3 regions of the Rossellomorea sp. DA94 genome follow, and region 3 is predicted to be linked to each of the others. Evidence: riboswitches for the same ligand, from Rfam matches in the RefSeq annotation. Region 3 holds a riboswitch; each other region holds the start of a gene.
What was found. Region 3 has a riboswitch for thiamine pyrophosphate ahead of tenA (thiaminase II). Riboswitches for the same ligand answer to the same signal wherever they lie in the genome.

Region 1 (6,687 bases), 1.0 Mb from region 3:
CTGACAGAAGTTCAACGTGCCGTCTTCAAAATTCTCCAGGTGATAGGCGGATAATTCAATCTGGTTTGTGATCAATGGAAATGGTAAATAAGATTGAAGCATATTCCACTGATGGTCTTTAAAGTTGGATACTCCGAAATGACGGACTTTCCCTTCTTCTTTTAATTGTGTGAAGGCTTCAGCTACCTCTTCCCCGTTCATGAATGGGTCCGGTCTGTGAATCAACAAGAGATCAATGTAATCCGTTTTTAATTGTTGGAGAGAATGTTCAACCGAGGTGAGAATATGTTTCTTACTCGTGTTGTAGTGATGCGTCTTGTGCTCCGGTCGATTGTCGGAAGGCAGGACGATGCCGCATTTTGTTACGATCTCCATCTTCTCCCGCAAGGATGGTTGGAGGGCTAGCGCCTCACCGAATAAGGTTTCACACATATAAGAACCATAAATATCGGCATGGTCAAACGTTGTGATTCCGTTTTCAATATTGTGTTGGATCAATGATAACGTATCTTCCTTGGACTGCTTCCAGTCTGATAGTCTCCATAATCCATGAATGATCCTCGAGAATGATAAGTCTTCTGTCATTTGTATTCTTTGCATAGGTGAAACCTCTTTTCGTATGGTATGTGTATATTCTTTCAAAGTCATACTACAAGTATATTACTATGTATGGAAAGGAAATAGAAATGATTGAACCTCTTCAGGATATTGTACGTCATTGGGGAATGGATCCCACTTCCTTCAAAACACTTCTTCTTCATCCTGATGTTACGGAAGTGAAGGCAGAAGGAAAGACCTTCTATTTAAAAAGAAGAGTGTATTCTTCCCCTGAAAATCGGATGGAGGAGCTCTATTTAACCGATTATTTAATGAGTCATCACCTTAACGTTGAATCCCCTCTATTAACTTGCTCACAACTTCCTTATGTAAAAGAAGAAGAGCAAATCTATTCTCTTTATGAGGCCCTTGAAGGAACGCCATTGAAGGAATGGTCTGCCGACTCCCTGACAAATGCAGGAGCATACCTTGCAACCCTTCATCTCATCCTTAAAGACTATCGGTGTCATTATGAAACGAAGGGCTGGGAGATTGAAAGTCATGTAACAGAATGGGTGAAGGAGCTTGAAACTGAATCGATCGGCATAAGGGGGCAAGTGATCTTATTAAAGATGAAGGGGTGGGAGCATCCCTACCGGTGTTTGCCACATCAATTCGTTCATAGCGACTACAATTCGGGGAATATTTTGATGCAGGGAGGAGAAGTGTGCGGGATCATTGATTTTGAACGAATCCGGACGGCACCCCGGATTACTGACATCGGCTACTTCCTCGCAGGTATGCTCAAAGCAGCCCCGAAAGAGAAAAAAGATGAGTCAATGAAATGGATTCTGGCATTTATGAAAGGATATGAAAGGCATGCCCCTTTGACTGCAGGAGAGAAAAGGATCTTGCCGTCAATAGTCATTCTCTTTCTCCTGCAATATGCCTTTTTAACCTATCATCAGGGATATACAGAAGCGGGTGCTTCGTGCATGAATTTCATCGAGGAACTGTTTGCATCGGCTTATTTTCATGGAGTCTTTCAATATGAGAAGGAAAAGCTTGAATAACCTTTCATTCTATGGCAAAGTAGGGAGGAAGATAACGTTAAATTTCATATTCCACGTGTAGGGGGACCGGAGTGGCCGGTTGAGATTGTATCCTGTAGATACTGACCCTTTGAACCTGAACTGGCTGATACCAGCGTAGGAAACATTCTCTTAAACGATACATAACCTGTTTAACGATGCGTCCCGCGGCTGAAGCTTGGGGCGTTTTTTTGTTTCACCCCTGAATTTACGCCTCAACTGCCTTTGGTTTACATTCATTTTCCAGAATAAGCGAAGAATATAGGAATGAGACGTTACGACCGCAAAAGACCGAAGGAGGAATCATCATGAAAAAATGGATGTTCCTCATCTGCTCTGTACTTCTTTTATCCGCCTGTAACGGTGGGGAAGATGCAGCCGATGAGAAGATGGACAATCTTAAAAAAGTAAATGTCGTACTCGACTGGACACCAAATACCAACCACACTGGATTGTATGTAGCGAAAGAAAAAGGCTACTTCAAGGATCAGGGACTGGATGTAGACATCATCCTGCCCGGGGAAGCGGGTGCCGATCAACTCGTTGCATCGGGGAAAGCCGATTTCGGAGTTGGATATCAGGAAGGTGTCACTCAAGCGAGGGTCCAGGATGTACCCATCGTATCCATAGCTGCCATCATACAGCATAATACGTCGGGGTTTGCTTCCCCGAAGAGTAAGGGTATTACAAAACCAAAGGATTTTGAAGGGAAAAGCTATGGCGGCTGGGGTTCACCCGTTGAGAAAGCCGTTATGGATTCAATCATGAAGCAAGAAAACGCGGATGTAGAAAAAGTGAATTTCATCAACATGGGAGACACCGATTTCTTTACTGCCGTTAAACGGGACGTTGACTTCGCCTGGATTTATTATGGATGGACAGGAATTGAAGCTGAACTCCGCGGTGAAGAGTTGAACATGATGTATGTAAAGGATTATTCCGATAAACTGGATTACTACACTCCAGTACTTACAACAAATGAGAAAATGATCGATTCAGATCCTGAAACGGTCAAGGCATTCATGGTAGCTGCTTCCAAAGGGTATCAATACACAATCGACAACCCGAAAGAAGCGGGAGAGATTTTATTAGATGCAGCTCCAGATCTTGATAAAGAATTGGTCATGAAGAGTCAGGAATGGCTCGCACCCAAATATAAAGATGATGCTGACCGATGGGGAGAGCAGAAACTGGAAGTCTGGGAGAACTATGCGTCATGGATGTATGAAAATGATTTATTAGATAAGAAACTCGAAAGCAAGAAAGCATTCACGAACGAATTCTTACCAAAATAAGAGGTGAACAAAATGGGGAACGCACTTGTAAGCATACAAATCATTCCAAAGACCAAGAACGGTGAAGATGTGATTCCATATGTGGATGAAGCGATCGCAATCATCGAAAAATCGGGAGTGCGATATGAAGTCCATCCTTTGGAAACGACGATGGAGGGGAATCTGTCACAATTATTCAAGGTGATTGAACAGATGAATGAACGAATGATTGAAATAGGAAGCAAAAATGTCATTTCCCAGATCAAAGTATTGTACCAGCCGGATGGGATCGAAATGGACGACTTAACGGAGAAATATAAAGGATGAGGACTTGGATTTCAAAAGGATGGAGACCCTTCTTGGTCCTCATCCTTTTATTCATCATTTGGGAAGTGGCCATTAAATTATTTGAGGTGCCAGCCTGGCTGATGCCGTCGCCTTCAGAGATATGGGAAGAAGGAATTGCCTCGTGGTCTGAGTTCAAGGGGAATTTCTCATCAACGGCATTTCTGACGATCACAGGGTTTGCGATCGGCTGTTCGATCGGGCTCGGGACAGCGGTGGTACTGCATCTCCTCCCTAAGGTAAGGGAAGCGGTCTATCCTCTCATGATCCTATCTCAGAATATACCCATCATTGTATTGGCCCCTCTCCTTGTCATTTGGTTCGGATTCGGACTCCTGCCCAAAATCATCGTCATTACCTTGATTTGTTTCTTTCCTGTGGCTGTTTCGGCGATGGATGGATTCAGGCAGACGAATGGAGAGTATATTCTTTATATGAAAATGTCCGGTGCAACCAAAGGACAGATTTTCCGGAAAGTGGAGTGGCCACATGCACTGCCTTCCATCTTCTCCGGTTTGAAAATCTCCGCTACCTATAGTGTGATGGGAGCGGTCATTTCGGAGTGGCTTGGTGCTCAAAAAGGGATTGGCGTCTATATGACTCTTGCATCCTCTTCCTTCAGGACCGACAGGGTGTTTGTCGCCATTTTCATGATCATGCTCCTAAGCCTGCTGTTCTTTGGACTCATCGTACTATTAGAAAGAGTCATGGTGAAGTGGAATCGAAAGGAGGACAAATAACATGACGACGTTATCGATCCAAAATATGTCCAAATCCTTTGATGGTGAATTGATCCTCGATGATCTTTCCATTCAAGTAGGGGAAGGTGAGTTTGTTTCCATCCTTGGGCCTTCAGGAAGTGGGAAAAGTACGTTATTTCACGTGATCGGTGGATTATTCGCACCCGATTCAGGAGATATAAAGCTCGATGGACAGTCGATCAATGGCCGTAGAGGGTCCATCAGCTATATGCCACAAAGTCCGTCCCTCTTACCGTGGAGGACGGTGATCGAGAATGTGATGCTTGGTCAGGAGCTGCATGGAAAGAGGGATAAGGAAATGGCGATGGGGATGATTGAGCGCGCCGGTTTGAAGGGCTATGAGGACGCTTACCCTGAAGATCTTTCAGGAGGGATGAAACAGCGCGTTGCATTTATTCGTGCACTGGTCAGTCCCCAATCCTTTTTATGCCTGGATGAACCATTTTCTGCCCTTGATGAATTTACCCGATTGGACATGCAGAGGTGGCTCCTTTCCATATGGGAAGAAGACTTAAGTTCAGTCCTGTTTGTCACTCATAATATCGACGAAGCACTTTTCTTGTCGGACCGTATCATTGTGTTATCAACCAGACCGGCACGCGTGCAAAAGGAATTCAAGGTGCCTTTCCCGCGACCTCGTGATAAAGAAATCCTTCTAACCGAAGAGTTCCTAAAATGGAAAACGGATATTTTCGAGGAATTATCCCAGTATGTGTAAACCATCGCTTATCGATGCTCATACTCATCTGGACTTATATGAAAAGGAAGAACGTGAAAAAATCCTGAGGGAGCTCGATCTCTACTCAGTAGAGGCTCTCATTTCTGTATCCCTTCACCTCCAATCATCCAAACGAAATCTGGCATTTGCGAAAAAGGACGGGAGGGTAAAGGCAGCTGCCGGTTTTCATCCGGAACAAGAGCTTCCTTCGGATAGTGAGGTGGAGGAACTTCTGGTGTGGATTCAGCGGCATCATCAAGAGCTTGTGGCAATAGGAGAAGTCGGTCTGCCCTATTACAAAATGAAAGAAGATCCCTCACTGGTCCTCGCTCCTTACATAGAGCTGTTGGAACGCTTTATCATTGAATCGAATCGGCTGAATAAACCCATCATCCTTCATGGTGTTTATGAGCATGCACACATCATCTGCGATTTATTGGAGAAGCATTCCATTTCAAAAGCTCATTTTCATTGGTTTAAGGGAGATAGTAAAACGATCGAAAGGATGATCCGTAATGGTTACCTCGTTTCTGTTACGCCTGATGTCCTGTATGAAAAGGAAATACAACAGCTGGTCAGGGACTACCCGATCGAAGGGCTGATGGTGGAGACAGACGGTCCCTGGAGGTTTGAAGGAGTCTTTCAAGAAAGAATGACTCATCCTGGCATGATGCACCGCTCCATTGAGAAAGTGGCCGAATTAAAAAGTATGTCAGAAGCAGCTGTATATAAACAATTGGTCAAAAATACAACTGAATTTTATGGTTTATAGAACAAACTTCTCCTGCGGTTAGTCAAGTGGGGGGAGTTTTCTTTTTTGGCTTTATGCTAATTAAACATCTTTTACCATCATATTTCTATCTCGATTGACAGAAAATGAAAGTAATGAATGATAGGAAAAGGTGAGAAAAATGGAATTGAATAATCACTATACGCCATATCAAGCTGGCGATGTTGTGTACGTGATCTACCGTAACCCGCATACGCAAAGTGTAGCCAATGTGCAGGAAGCAGCGGTTGTACACGATCCGGAAAACCCAAACGAATTAGCATTATTTCTTTATGAAACCTATTATCCGTTAACACATGAGGTAGCAGTCTATTCTACAGAAGCAGAAGCAGAAGAGGCTTATTCACAATCATTTGGAGACCTTTAGGAGGGAAAGAATATGGTGAAACCGTTTGTGCCTCAATTGGTCTATTTTGAACCAAATGCACTGGATTACCCATTAGGGAAGCAGTTAAAGGAAAAGTTCGAAAAGATGGATGTTGAAATTCGATATACCACTTCCCACAATCAGGTGCGCGATCTGCCTGGGGATAATCATTTTCAAAAATACAGGATCGCCAAATCAACGTTAGTGGTGGGCGTGCGGAAAACGCTGAAATTCGATACCTCCAAACCGTCAGCTGAGTATGCCATCCCGTTTGCGACAGGGTGTATGGGGCACTGCCATTATTGCTATCTTCAAACCACGATGGGCAGTAAACCCTATATTCGCACCTATGTGAATGTTGATGAAATATTTGAGGCGGCGGATCGGTATATAGAGGAAAGGGCACCCGATTTCACGCGTTTTGAAGCAGCGTGTACGTCTGATATCGTCGGTGTGGACCATCTCACGCATACACTAAAGCGCGCGATTGAACATTTTGGTAAATCGGAGTATGGGAAGTTACGTTTCGTAACCAAATTTCATCACGTTGATCATTTGCTGGATGCGAAACATAATGGGAAGACAAGATTTCGCTTCAGCATCAACGCAGACTATGTCATTAAGAATTTTGAACCGGGTACCTCCCCGTTGGATAAAAGGTTGGAAGCAGCCGGTAAGGTAGCCAGGGCAGGGTATCCATTGGGCTTTATCGTAGCTCCCATCTATATACATGAAGGATGGCAGGAAGGATATAAGCAAATGTTCGAACACCTCGAAGCCCACCTTCCTGAAGAAGCAAAAAAG
Region 2 (6,687 bases), 2.1 Mb from region 3:
AAGCTATTCAGGTAAATACAAGGGATCCTGGATATATAAAGTAGCGCCTGTCTCAGGCAGGGCGGCCATTTACAAAGGGACATTGAAGGCATTCCTTATGAAACTATTCCTTCCGCTTTATGCCATCATAAGCATTGTCTTCATCATCCTGTTTGGGTACCGCGTGATCCCTGAAATCATCATCGTATTTATTAGCGCCTGTATCTTTACCGTGATCTGTCTGGGACTGATGAGAGGATCGTTACCTTTTTCTGAAAGTTTTGAAGGAGTTCAGCAAAGTGACAGCTGGAAGGTGCTGCCGTTCTATCTCATTGTAGGGGTGTTCTTCGGCCTCCATTACCTGGCCCTGCAGATTCTATTCGGTATCCCGGGCTATCTCATCCTTCTATTCGTCCTGAACCTTATTTTATGGAAAACAGCCATAAGGGACGAATAGGAAGCACGTTCCTGTCTTCAAGGCAGGGGCGTTTTTTTTGTATAGCCCTTAGGTAAGGAGGGAAAGTATAAACGATACATACACCATTTGAAACGAATGACATATACATAGAAAAATGATGGGCTCTGGTAAATAGGTAGTATGACATTTCCTTTGACAAAGAAAGTTTCCTTGATGCAAGATGGTAGTATTCAAAATGTTTGATCGGAGGAGAGTGGTTCGTATGTTCATAGACTGGTTAAGTGGATTTAATCCCACGATGCAGGCACTGTTCGGCGGTCTGGTGACATGGGGGCTGACGGCCCTTGGAGCAGCCACGGTGTTTTTCTTTACGAAAATTGAAAAGCATACGTTGAACATGATGCTCGGGTTTGCCGCAGGAGTCATGATAGCAGCATCGTTCTGGTCACTGCTTGCGCCTTCAATTGAATTCAGTGAGCAAAACGGTCAAATCCCATGGCTTGCACCTGCCATCGGTTTTTTACTTGGTGGTGTATTCATTAGACTTTTAGATTTTGTCGTACCGCATTTACATTTGGGCAATGAATCGGAAGATGCGGAAGGACCTCCAACTAAATTCAAGAAATCGACCTTATTATTCCTTGCGATCACCCTCCATAATATTCCGGAAGGTCTTGCCATCGGGGTTGCCTTCGGTGCTGCCTCACTTGGCCTCGGGGATGCAACGTTAGTGGGGGCCATTGGTCTTGCCATTGGAATCGGGATCCAGAATATGCCTGAAGGGGCTGCTCTTTCCATCCCGCTAAGGGGAGAGGGAATGTCCCGTTTGAAATCCTTCCATTACGGTCAGCTGTCAGCCATCGTAGAGCCGATAGCCGCTGTGATCGGTGCTGCTGCAGTCTTGATGGTGCAGCCCCTCCTGCCTTATGCCCTTGCTTTTGCGGCAGGAGCGATGATATTCGTCGTCGTTGAAGAACTGATACCTGAGTCACAATCTTCAGGAAGTACGGACTTGGCTACATTGGGACTGATGCTCGGTTTCGTCGTGATGATGATTCTGGACGTTTCCCTGGGATGATCAAAAAGAAGGCATGCGTCCAAAGCGCATGCCTTTTCTCTTCCATAAACTAGTATAATGGATGGGGGAGGGGATGTGTATGAAGATTGGTCTCATAAGGCACTTTAAAGTAACGAGGGGCTACCCGGCTTCATATGTAACGAGTGATGAGCTGATGAAGTGGGTGGAAGAGTATGATGCCTCGGACGTAGAAGGCAATGAAGTTGATCTTAAAGATATTGATTGGGAAGGCTGCTACTCCAGTGACTTATCCAGGGCACAAATAACGGCTGAAGCGGTTTATGAAGGAGAAATCACCTTTCTCAAGGAACTGAGGGAAATCAGATTATCTCCCATCTTCCGGTCTGACATAAAGCTGCCGCTCTTTCTTCATATGGCATCCATCAGGCTCGCCTGGTGGTTCAATCATCGTTCCCAGCCTGAAAACAAGCGGGAAATCGAAGAGAGGATCCGTGTGGTGGTCGATAGGGTCGTCCATGAAGGGAAGGATGTGCTCATCGTAGGTCATGGCGGAATCATGATATTTATGAGAAAAGAATTACGAAAGCGGGGATTTACCGGGCCGTCGTTCAGGAGACCCTCCAACGGAAAGGTGTATGTTTATCAAGGTGGGACAGGGTGATCATTTACCAGAGCAATACACTAATAGAAAGAAAGGAGGCCGTAAAATGGAAGAAGTCCATTCACTAAAAGCACTTCGTGAAAAGCTCGAAGCTGAGAAGGTGGTACTACTATACATATCAAGGCCAGGTTGTTCTGTATGTCACGCACTCCTGCCCCAGGTGGAAGAGATGTTGAAGGATTTCGAATCTGTGAAATCCATCCATGCCGATGCAGAAGAAATCCCGGAAATAGCAGGAGAATTTTCCATCTTCACCGTGCCTGTCATCATCGTATTTGTAGACGGTAAGGAGATGTTCAGAAAAGCACGTTTCGTTCCAATCGACGAACTCCACAGCCAAATTTCCCGTCTTACTGAGATGTTAGACAACTAAACAAACGTTTGATTAGTACGTGAAAACGTTTGTTGGTCTGGCCTGGGTGGGTTAAACAGTTGTTTAGTAGGATAAATATCTGTGGGTATTATAAATGGTAGGTTGTATTTGAATTCTATATAAACTTTAAAAAGAGCTGCTAAAAATGGGTATTTAGACACACCTCATTAGAGTAGCTCTTTTGTCATGGTTCAGTGAATAGGTATATAATAGTGAGTATACGAGTATAGTAGTTATGAGAAATGAAAGGGGGCTTGATGAATGATCAGATTGTCCAGGACAAAGAAAGTCATGTTACTCTGTTTCGCAATCATCCTCATAATAGTAGCCAACCGGATTTCCACTGTACAACATCTGACAGCAAGGATCGCCACCAACCTGTATGTGAGCCTGAAATACCAGGACCTTGATCTTGAATACCAAAACGTCGAATTCTCACCCCAGTTCGGAGATTATTCTGTAGCGTATAAGGACAAGGATGGTAAAGTATATGGATTCATGGTCACCCCTAAGTCAATGCCCGTCATCATCCTTCATGATCCTCTGAGAGAGACACCTTAAGAAAAAGTTCCTATCATGCTTTTCAAATATGTTTCTTCATGTATAATAAACCTTAACAACTTTATAAACGGTACCACAAGGGGAGCGAAAGCTGAGAGTGAACAATCTGTTCTGACCCTCTGAACCTGTTAGTTAGGACTAGCGTAGGGATGTGGAAAATAGGCAGCATTGTGCTTATTTCGATTGTTCATTCTCCCTCCTTATGGTTTCGTTTCAGTTCATAAGGAGGATTTTTTTTATGAAAAACACACGACTTGTCGTATTGCTTGAAGCGTCATTGATGGCGGCTTTTGCGATCATCCTTGATTTGCTGCCTTCTATTAAGCTATCACCGAGTATCTCGATATCGATTGCCATGGTTCCGATCTTTCTATTATCTTATCGAAGAGGCTTGAGAGCCGGACTGATAGGGGGCTTTTTATGGGGGATCCTGCAGATTGCCCTTGGGGATGCCTGGATTGCGACCCCGGTCCAAATGGTGATTGAGTATTTCATCGCTTTTGCTTTTATCGGTTTTGCCGGGGGTTTCGCCGGGAAAATTCAGGGTGCACTGGGAGGCGGTCACCGGTCCAAAGCAGTCTTCTGGGTAGTGATGGCAACATTCGCAGGAAGCCTTGCTCGTTATTTCTGGCATTTCATTGCCGGATTCGTGTTTTTTGCCGAGTATGCACCGGATGAGATGTCTCCATTGCTATTTTCTCTTATAGTAAACGGGATCACGATGTTGGGATCGGCAGTATTATGCTCCGTTGTGATGGTGATCATCGTCAATATCGCACCAAGATTGATCAAAGTGCAGTCGCATCAACAGGAAATCAGCCGAAAGGCATCCTAAAGAAACGAAAGACCGGCCTGTCTCAGGGCCGGTCTTTCGTTCTGTCAATACATCTCAAGACTTAGCGTAAATTACCTCCGCGGATTCTGTTGGTGTCAGAGGGTCTCTTCTATACTGAAGATACAAGCGTACAGGAGTGATTCACATGACGGAATGGATAATAAATTCAGCAGAAGAGTGGGGGATATGGGGTGTACTGTTTTCTCTATTCATTGAAGGGAGTGCCTTTCCTTTTATTGGAACGTTCTTTATCGTAACGATGGGATTCATCCTCCACCTAACGTGGATGCAAATCGTGTTCATCTCTTTAGCAGGAAGTCTCCTATACACAGTGGGAAGCTATATTCCTTACTTTATCAGTTTAAAACTGGGGGATAACATAGAAGGAAGGCTTAAGCCCCAGAAGCTTGAGAAGCTCCGCACAGCCCAGAAAAAATTCAATCGATACGGTGTTTGGAGCGTGGCGATTACGAGTCCGCTTCACTTGGGGAATGTCATCCCATTTCTTGCAGGTATGGCGAGAATGGATGTGAAGGCATATTTCCTTCTTACCATGCTTGGTATAGCACCATCCACTTTTCTGTTCTTGACGATCGGGAAGTTATATGACGGGGAGAAAGAAGTGATCCTTGAAGTGATTGAAGACTATCAAATGGTGGTCCTCGTGGGGTTTGTGGTGGTGACGGGTGCGTACATGTTGTATAAAAGAAAGATAAAAAAGGGATCCCTGCCAACAAACGACCCATCGGAACGAAAAGCCTTCCAAGAGAGGGATGAAGTAAATGATGCTTGAAGCTGCCTTCCTTCCATCCCTCAAGATCAAATCTACGGAAAATCACCCCGTTCCTCATTGCTTACACCACTGCTTTCCTATAAACTAGACCTATTCAAAAAATAGTACGTGTGGAGAGATCGTATGGAAGCAAAAATGATAAGAAGATATGACATTATGGAGGTCAGCCTGCTGGCGGGGAAGATTATGCTGCAAAGTGGGGCGGAGACGTATCGCGTCGAGGACACGATGATGCGCATCGCCGCTTCTTATGGGATATCGGAATCGCATAGCTATGTGACCCCCACTGGGATCATCTTCTCGATTGAAACGTCGGAACCGACCAAAACGAAGCTCATCCGAATTAATGAGAGGTCTACGGATCTTGAGAAAGTGACCCTCGTGAACAGTATCTCAAGGCAGATCAGTAAAGGGCATCTGACACTTGAAGAAGCATACAATGCCCTTGAGAAGCTGGATCAGTCCGATCTATCTTATTCCTTCCTGATTCAAGTGGCAGCGGCTTCGATTGCAAGTGGTTGTTTTCTCATCATGTTCCAGGGGATGTGGAAGGACTTCATTCCAGCTCTGATCACGGGAGGCGTCGGGTTTACGAGCCTGATTTATTTACACCGCCTCGTCCCGATAAAGTTCTTCGCGGAATTTCTTGCATCCTTCATCATCGGCATGGTGTCATACGGGTTTGTACAGCTTGGTATCGGGCAGGAATTGGATAAGATCATCATTGGATCCGTGATGCCCCTTGTTCCCGGTCTCCTGATCACCAATGCGGTCCGGGACTTGATGGCGGGTCATCTCGTTTCAGGTCTCTCAAAGGGCGCGGAAGCTTTTTTAACGGCATTTGCCATTGGGACGGGCATTGCTGTCGTATTTACATTAACGTAAAGTGAGATTGGGGTGAAAAGGGAATGCACATCATCGAGCAATTAGTGACCAGCTTCATTTCCGCCGCTGCATTCGGGATTATCTTCAATGCTCCAAAGCAGTCCCTTTTTAAATGCGGAATTGTCGGGATGCTTGGCTGGATCATTTACATACTGATGAGTTTAAATGAAGCAGACACCGTTCTTGCTACGTTACTTGCCTCCTTTGTCGTGGCTGTAGTGAGTCAGGTGTTTGCGAAAATGTACAAAACCCCGGTCATCATCTTCTCTGTTGCCGGGATCATCCCCCTCGTACCCGGGGGGCTTGCGTACGATGCCATGAGAAATTTCGTTCAAAATGATTACAATGCCGCCATCAATCTGGCAGCCAAAGCCTTTATGATCTCCGGTTCCATTGCTATCGGGCTCATATTTTCGGAAGTCATCAATCAGGTCATCCGAAATGCGCGCCTGAACGCTAGTGCCCGGCGGATGAGATAGAGGGACGGACCTTTACTGTTATGGGTTGATAAAGAAAATGCTTTATCAGAGTTGAATAACTGCATATATTAAGAAGAGACCTCGAAATTGTCGCGGTCTCTTTTTCAATTCATGATAGGGAGCACGTCTGGTGCTTCCAACTACCACCCTGCATAAAAAAACGATATGATGATACATATAAATAATGGCAGATATTTGTTTAGAGGGGTGTTCGTTTGAAGGTCATACGTTTCTTAAAGCCTTACCGTGCTGCCATGGCCGTTGCCTGGAGTCTGATGCTGGTAGAGCTTGCAGTAGAACTACTGAATCCGCTGTTCATGGCGCGGATCATCGATGAAGGAATTCTGAATAAAGACTTGGACATCGTATTGAAATGGGGATTCATCATGGTCGGGATGTCTCTCGTTGCCTTCTTTTCAGGTGTGACGAACTCATTTTTTGCTGCGCATACGAGTCAGGGATTCGGATATGATGTGAGGGAAAGTCTGTATAGGAAAGTCCAGTCGTTTTCGTTTGCGAGTTTTAATAAGCTTCCGGCCTCTTCTCTCATCACGAGAATGACGAATGATGTCAGGCAGCTCCAAAATACGATCTTCATGAGCCTCAGGATCATGCTAAGGGCTCCATTGCTTGTAGTGGGTTCCACCATCATGGCCCTGATCGT
Region 3 (6,687 bases):
ACTTTAAGAAATCTACGCTCGACGTTCCCGAGAGTTCTTTTGATCCTGAAACAAAAGGAAGCTTGGTGATTGTCGGCGGGGCTTTAGGCAGCAGCAATGAAGAAGTTTATAATGAATTCATTAATCGTGCGGGTGAAAATGGGAAAATCGGGATCGTCCCGGCAGCAAGTTCCAGCTTGAAGTCCTCACATGCCTTTAAAGAAGATTTGACCTCATATGGAGTACAGGCGGACAACATCGATATCCTTCCTATATCCAATCATGACTTTAAAGGGACGGAAGAAAATGAAGAAGATTGGATGGACAATAAGAATGATTCTGGTCTTGCAAAACGCATCCTGGAGTATGATGGGATCTGGTTTGTGGGAGGCGATCAAACGAATATCACACAATCTTTATTGAACGAAGACGGAACGAAATCACAGGCGCTCAGCAATATGTGGGAAATTTACCGAAATGGAGCAGTTCTTGGTGGTACAAGTGCAGGAGCCGCCATCATGAGTGATGTGATGATTGCAGGCGGTGGAAGCTACGACACACTATCAAAAGGGTTTACGGAAACGTATGATGGCATGTCCCAGCAAGAAGGCGGACCCGGGTATCTTGAGCAGGGGCTTGGATTCTTCCCATATGGCATCGTTGACCAGCACTTTGATAAAAAAGCACGATTGGGACGTCTGATTGCAACGGCAGCAGTCTATGGAAAAGAAAATGAATTATCTTATGGAATCGACGAGGACACCGCAATGATCGTGGATAACGCATCCAAAACGGTTGAAGTAAAAGGAAGAGGCGGTGTATCACTAGTGGATTTAAGTCAGTCAGAGCTGTCGCCATCAACTCATACGTATAAAGATATCCGTTTATCTTGGATCACATCAGGTGATCAATACAATGTAGAATCGAAAGTATTCACAATCAGCGACCACAAAATGTCGACAAAAGACTACGAATACTACGAATATAACGCGGCACCACATACGGGAGTATTAACTCCGCACCCGGCACTTGCAAAGTACTTAAGCCATAGTCTGCTTGATAATTATGGTCAGGATGAAGTGAAAAGCTTTAGCTTTTCTCAAGATGAAGGATTTCAACTTACCTTCAGAAAAGGAAATCAGACAGAAGGCTTCTGGGGGTACCGGGACGGGAACAAAGATGATTATTCATTCCTCGAAGTTAAGATGGATATCGATCCGGTAACAGTCACGATTGAAGACAACTAATATGGGAAAACAGCCCGGGAGAAATTTGCCCGGGCTGTTTTGCTATTCCAAGATAAATATGACAATTGAACTGTATGTATATGTGATATCATCTGATATACTTGTGATAACAAAGTGCTAGCAGATGATATCACATTGATAGAATAGGAGGGCGAACCTTGTCAGATCAAGGAAGAATGCAACTTAATGTAAGGGTTGATAAAGAAACGTCGGAGAAATTGGATGAAATTGTAGAATACTATCAGCAGAACACAAAAATTGGTAGAGTCTATAAAGGTGACGTCTTAACAGACATCATTCAGAAATCCTATGAGATCATGGAGAAGCAAAAAAGAATTCAAAACCGAAAATACTAGTATTCAGACACCCCTGAAGACCAATAAATACTCAAAGGCAACATGTGAAAATCAGGTTCATATATGTCATAATATAGGAAACATATTCAAAACATTGAAAACAAAAGAGGTATTCAGCGTGCAAATGCCGAAAAAATTAATCAATATTCAAAGAGGTTCAGGTATTTCCCCCTACATATGGAGTATTATCAGCATTCTGCCATTTTACTTTATCTTTCAATCTTCTTCTACGATTGAAATTGCGGTGGGGATTTTCTTGACCATTACATTTTTTATTTCTTTACGCTTTGCTTTTCTCTCGAAGGATTGGCCGGTTTATTTATGGACATCGATATTGATTGCGATATCTATCACCATGACCATCCAGTTTAATTTTATTTATTTTGCTTTTTACATTGCTTACTATAACGGGAATATAAAAAACCGGGTTGCATTTTTGACCCTTTACATCATTCATCTAGTCCTGACGACGGCATCTATCAATTATAACTTCGTGCTGCAGGACGAATTATTCATTTCCCAGTTTCCCTTCATTCTGATTATCTGGATCAGCGTCATCCTGCTTCCATTCAATATTTATAATCGAAATAAACAGGTCCAGCTGGAAGACCAACTGGAAGATGCTAATAAGCGGATATCGGATCTTGTCAAACAGGAAGAGCGTCAGAGAATTGCCAGGGATCTGCACGATACACTTGGTCAAAAGCTTTCATTGATCGGACTGAAAAGTGATCTTGCGAGAAAATTGGTGTACAAGGATCCGGAGCAGGCCAGAAGTGAATTACAGGACGTCCAGCAAACGGCAAGAACCGCATTGAGTGAGGTCAGGACGATGGTCTCCCAGATGAGGGGGATTCGATTGAAAGATGAAATCGTCAGGATCAAGCAGCTCCTGAAGGCAGCTGAGATCGAATTCCGTATGACTGAGGACACCACCCTTCCTCAAACCTCACTCTTTTTAGAAAACATCTTAAGCATGTGCTTGAAAGAGGCTGTCACCAATGTAGTAAAACACAGCAAGGCTTCCACTTGTGAATTGATCATCGAGGAATCGGATAAAGAGATGACCATTGTGGTGAAGGATGATGGTGTGGGGATCGGGAGTGACTATACTCAGTCCAAAGGCAGTGGTCTGATCGGGATGAGAGAGCGGTTGGAATTTGTCAACGGAAGCCTTGAAATCGTTTCGGTGGATGGTACCACCTTGATCATGAGGGTTCCGAAAGTAATCAAGCAGACAGACAGGGAGGGAATGGAATGATTCGAATTGTGATTGCAGAAGATCAGCGGATGCTGTTGGGCGCATTGGGGTCTCTATTGAGCCTTGAAGATGATATGGAAGTGGTAGGAAAAGCAGGCAATGGAGAAGAAGCCATTTCCCTCGTTCATGAACTGAAGCCGGATATTTGTATCATGGATATTGAAATGCCTGAAAAAACGGGGCTTGAAGCGGCAGAGGAATTAAAAGGGGAAGATTGTAAGGTGATCATCCTTACCACTTTTGCCAGATCAGGCTACTTTCAGCGGGCATTAAAGGGTGGAGTGAAAGGGTATTTGTTGAAGGACAGTCCGAGTGAGGAACTGGCGAACTCTATCCGGCTTGTGATGGATGGTAAGCGTATCTATGCACCGGAGCTGATGGATGATGTCTACAGCGAAGAAAATCCCCTCACAGACCGTGAAAAAGAAGTACTCGAGCTCGTTGCCGATGGAAAAAACACAAAGGAAATCGCCGATGAACTAAAGCTTAAAACAGGTACTGTAAGGAACTATATCTCCACTATACTCGACAAGCTGGAAGTGAAAAACCGAATCGAAGCCATCACACAATCCAAAGAAAAAGGATGGTTTAAATAAACCGAGGGACGGACCTTTTTGAAGGTCCGTCCCCTTTTTATAACAATTCATTACATTGAATGTTTATTCATAATTAATAAGAAGAGGAAAATGGATAGACAAACTTATTTCAAAAATAATTTTCTGTAGAATTAATCATACTGAACCTCTGGCTGTCATTGAGTCCGACAGCTAATTTGAAATCGTGTTAGAATCGAGATTTACTTTTTTTAAGTTGACAACTATTTGAATCATGATACGATAACATCGAAAACAAAATTTCATAAGACGATCCACTAGGGGTGCCTTCGAAAAGGCTGAGATTAAAGTGTGACTTTAAGACCCTTTGAACCTGATCTGGTTGAGACCAGCGTAGGGAAGTGGTGTTTGACGGTCACATAGAATATAATTCTATTATTCTGATCTCAAGCCACTTTCTGTATGCTGTATGCATAATGGAAAGTGGCTTTTTTTGTTGCCCATTTCGGGTCGTCTGGAAAAGGAGCAGGAAATCATGACATTTTCAACAGCGTTACGAAACGAAGTCAACGACATTTGGGACGCAAGCTTCGATCATCCTTTCGTCAAAGGGATCGGGGATGGGACTCTCCCCATCGAGAAGTTCAAGTACTACCTCTTGCAAGATGCCTATTACCTTTCACATTTCTCGAAGGTGCAGGCGCTTGGTGCTGCAAAAGCATTGGACTTACATACCACATCACGAATGGCATCCCACGCTGTAGGAACCAATGAAGCAGAGCTTTCTCTTCATGAAAATTTCTCTAAACGTTTAGGGATCGCGGATGAAGAAAAAAAGAATTTCAAACCGGCTCCTACAGCGTACGCTTATACGTCCCATATGTATCGTTCCGCAAGATATGGGGGCTTAGCTGATATCCTGGCGGCGATCCTCCCATGTTACTGGCTCTATTATGAGATCGGGGAACGCTTGAAATCATGCACGCCGGAACAACCGGTGTATCAGGAATGGATTGAGGCATACGGTGGGGAATGGTTTAAAGAGTTAGTGGAGGAACAAATCAATCGTCTTGATGAATTGGCAGAAACAATGACCCAACACGATAAAGAAAGAATGAAAGAAAATTTCATTTTGAGCAGCATTTATGAATGGCAGTTTTGGGAGATGGCTTACACCCTTGAAAAATGGCCGTTTCAGCATGCACTGGATGCAGGGAAAGAAATGAGCGGACACCATGTCTAAATTAAAACTAACCGATGTTTTAGTGACGGTGGTCATTTCCATCATGTTCGGGGTCATTTATAAGCTTTGGGGCCCATTTTATAACTTGTTGAAGCCGATCGGGTTGCATGCAGACCAACTCATCTATGGAATGTGGTTCATGGCGGCCACAGTAGCATTCTTGATCATCCGTAAACCCGGCTTCGCCCTTTTAGCCGAAATCGCCGCTTCTTCAGGAGAGTTTCTCATGGGCTCTGAATGGGGACTCGAGGTCCTTTTATTCGGAGTCATTCAAGGGTTAATGGCAGAATCGGTTTTCTTCCTGACGAAATATAGACGCTATGATCTTTCGATTATATGTTTTGCTGCGTTCGGTTCTGCATGGGGATCCATCTTCATGGATTACATGAAAGGGTATATGGGAGATTTAGTCCTTTGGAATCTGTCATTGTTTATCTTTGCAAGATTACTGGGATCGATTGTCATCGCAGGTGCAGGATCATTTTATTTGGTCAGGGCCCTCGAGAAAACCGGAGTCACAAGTCTGGTCAGACGTGCAAGTCAGGATGATTACGATGTATTGAACCAGTAAAGGGGATGATGCTTATGCATGTCGAAAACCTTCGACTTACCTATCCCGGAACAGGGAAACGGATGTTTAATGAAGTCAGTCTTTCTATCAATGAAGGGGAGAAAGTATTGCTATTGGGTCCATCAGGATGCGGGAAGTCAACACTTTTACATGTTTTATCCGGAGTGATCCCCCGCTCCGTGGATGTTCCCATGAGGGCTGCAAAATTGGAGGTGTCTGATTCCTATGGCTATGTATTCCAAGATCCGGATTCGCAATTTTGTATGCCATTTGTGGATGAAGAATTAGCCTTTGTGCTGGAGAATTTACAGACTCCCCGTGAAGAGATGAAAGGGGAAATACAATGGCTGCTATCGGAGGTGGGACTGGAACTTGAGGATCCCCATACGAAAATCTCAACATTATCAGGAGGCATGAAGCAGAAATTGGCCATTGCTTCTGCGCTTGCCCTGAGACCCGATACCTTGTTCCTGGACGAACCGACTTCATTATTGGATGAGGAAAGTACAAAGTCTGTCTGGAAAACAATCAAAGAAATCGGTTTAGATAAGACCCTGGTGATCGTAGAGCATAAACTTGATCACGTTCTTGACATGATCGATCGAATCATTCTTTTCGATGCCGATGGAACCATTATGGCGGATGGAGCGAAAGAGTGGATCCTGAACCAAAACAAAGATTCGTTGAAGAACTTGGGTGTCTGGTACTCGGGCGCATGGGAGGAATATCTGTCATCCCGTCAGATGAGGGAGAGTCCCTCATTCGGACCTGTGATTGCAAGAATGGAGGACTTTAAAGGCTATATTCAAAAGAAAGAGAAGATTCACCTGCCCTATGCCGTGATCCGCGAAGGGGAATGGATTGCTATTACAGGAAGGAATGGTGCAGGGAAATCAACATTACTGCACAGCTTAATGAAATTCAACCGTACTAGCGGGACGTACGAATTAAACGGAGTACAGATGAAAGGGAAAAAGATTTCTCAAGAATGTGCCTTCGTTTTTCAAAATCCCGAATTACAATTTGTCACCCATTCCGTTTTTGACGAAGTGGCCTATAGTTACCGGCTAAAGGATTTGAGCGAAGAAAGCATAGAGAGAAAGGTTTATGAGCTACTCCAGCGATTCAATCTTCGTTCATGTAAGGTACAACATCCTTATTCGTTATCCGTGGGTCAAAAACGCAGACTGAGTGTTGCAGCTTCCATCGTTCCCGGTAAGGAGATTCTGTTATTGGATGAACCAACTTTCGGACAGGACGCTCACAATACATTTGAATTGCTCGAGATGCTACTTGAATTACAGTGTGAAGGCGTCACCATCTTGATGGTGACTCACGATATCAGAATCATCCAACACTATGCAACCAGGATTTGGACCGTCGAAGAAGGAAGAGTGGTTCAGGATGCGGATGTAGAAGCAGCGAGGAGTGAAGCATTATGAACATGGAAATAGCTCATAAACACACCTGGCTACA

Region 1: linked by a shared signal. The riboswitch ahead of P8596_RS07510 (ABC transporter substrate-binding protein) and the one ahead of tenA (thiaminase II) in region 3 are both predicted to bind thiamine pyrophosphate.
Region 2: linked by a shared signal. The riboswitch ahead of thiT (energy-coupled thiamine transporter ThiT) and the one ahead of tenA (thiaminase II) in region 3 are both predicted to bind thiamine pyrophosphate.

The regions. Positions count from the first base shown of each region.
Region 1 is NZ_CP122397.1:1,417,800-1,424,486, forward strand. It holds gene P8596_RS07500 (aldo/keto reductase) at 1-600, opposite strand, end outside; gene P8596_RS07505 (phosphotransferase enzyme family protein) at 687-1,610, shown strand; TPP riboswitch at 1,660-1,769, shown strand; gene P8596_RS07510 (ABC transporter substrate-binding protein) at 1,937-2,923, shown strand; gene P8596_RS07515 (thiamine-binding protein) at 2,936-3,229, shown strand; gene P8596_RS07520 (ABC transporter permease) at 3,226-3,987, shown strand; gene P8596_RS07525 (ABC transporter ATP-binding protein) at 3,989-4,726, shown strand; gene P8596_RS07530 (TatD family hydrolase) at 4,719-5,498, shown strand; gene P8596_RS07535 (transcriptional regulator SplA domain-containing protein) at 5,638-5,883, shown strand; gene splB (spore photoproduct lyase) at 5,896-6,687, shown strand, end outside.
Region 2 is NZ_CP122397.1:391,700-398,386, forward strand. It holds gene P8596_RS02085 (hypothetical protein) at 1-436, shown strand, start outside; gene P8596_RS02090 (ZIP family metal transporter) at 660-1,475, shown strand; gene P8596_RS02095 (histidine phosphatase family protein) at 1,555-2,097, shown strand; gene P8596_RS02100 (thioredoxin family protein) at 2,144-2,470, shown strand; gene P8596_RS02105 (hypothetical protein) at 2,732-3,031, shown strand; TPP riboswitch at 3,100-3,198, shown strand; gene thiT (energy-coupled thiamine transporter ThiT) at 3,270-3,866, shown strand; gene P8596_RS02115 (DedA family protein) at 4,012-4,659, shown strand; gene P8596_RS02120 (threonine/serine exporter family protein) at 4,783-5,544, shown strand; gene P8596_RS02125 (threonine/serine exporter family protein) at 5,568-6,023, shown strand; gene P8596_RS02130 (ABC transporter ATP-binding protein) at 6,278-6,687, shown strand, end outside.
Region 3 is NZ_CP122397.1:2,455,095-2,461,781, reverse strand. It holds gene P8596_RS12770 (cyanophycinase) at 1-1,226, shown strand, start outside; gene P8596_RS12765 (hypothetical protein) at 1,385-1,582, shown strand; gene P8596_RS12760 (sensor histidine kinase) at 1,707-2,843, shown strand; gene P8596_RS12755 (response regulator transcription factor) at 2,840-3,439, shown strand; TPP riboswitch at 3,707-3,814, shown strand; gene tenA (thiaminase II) at 3,933-4,640, shown strand; gene P8596_RS12745 (ECF transporter S component) at 4,633-5,211, shown strand; gene P8596_RS12740 (ABC transporter ATP-binding protein) at 5,226-6,653, shown strand; gene P8596_RS12735 (energy-coupling factor transporter transmembrane component T family protein) at 6,650-6,687, shown strand, end outside.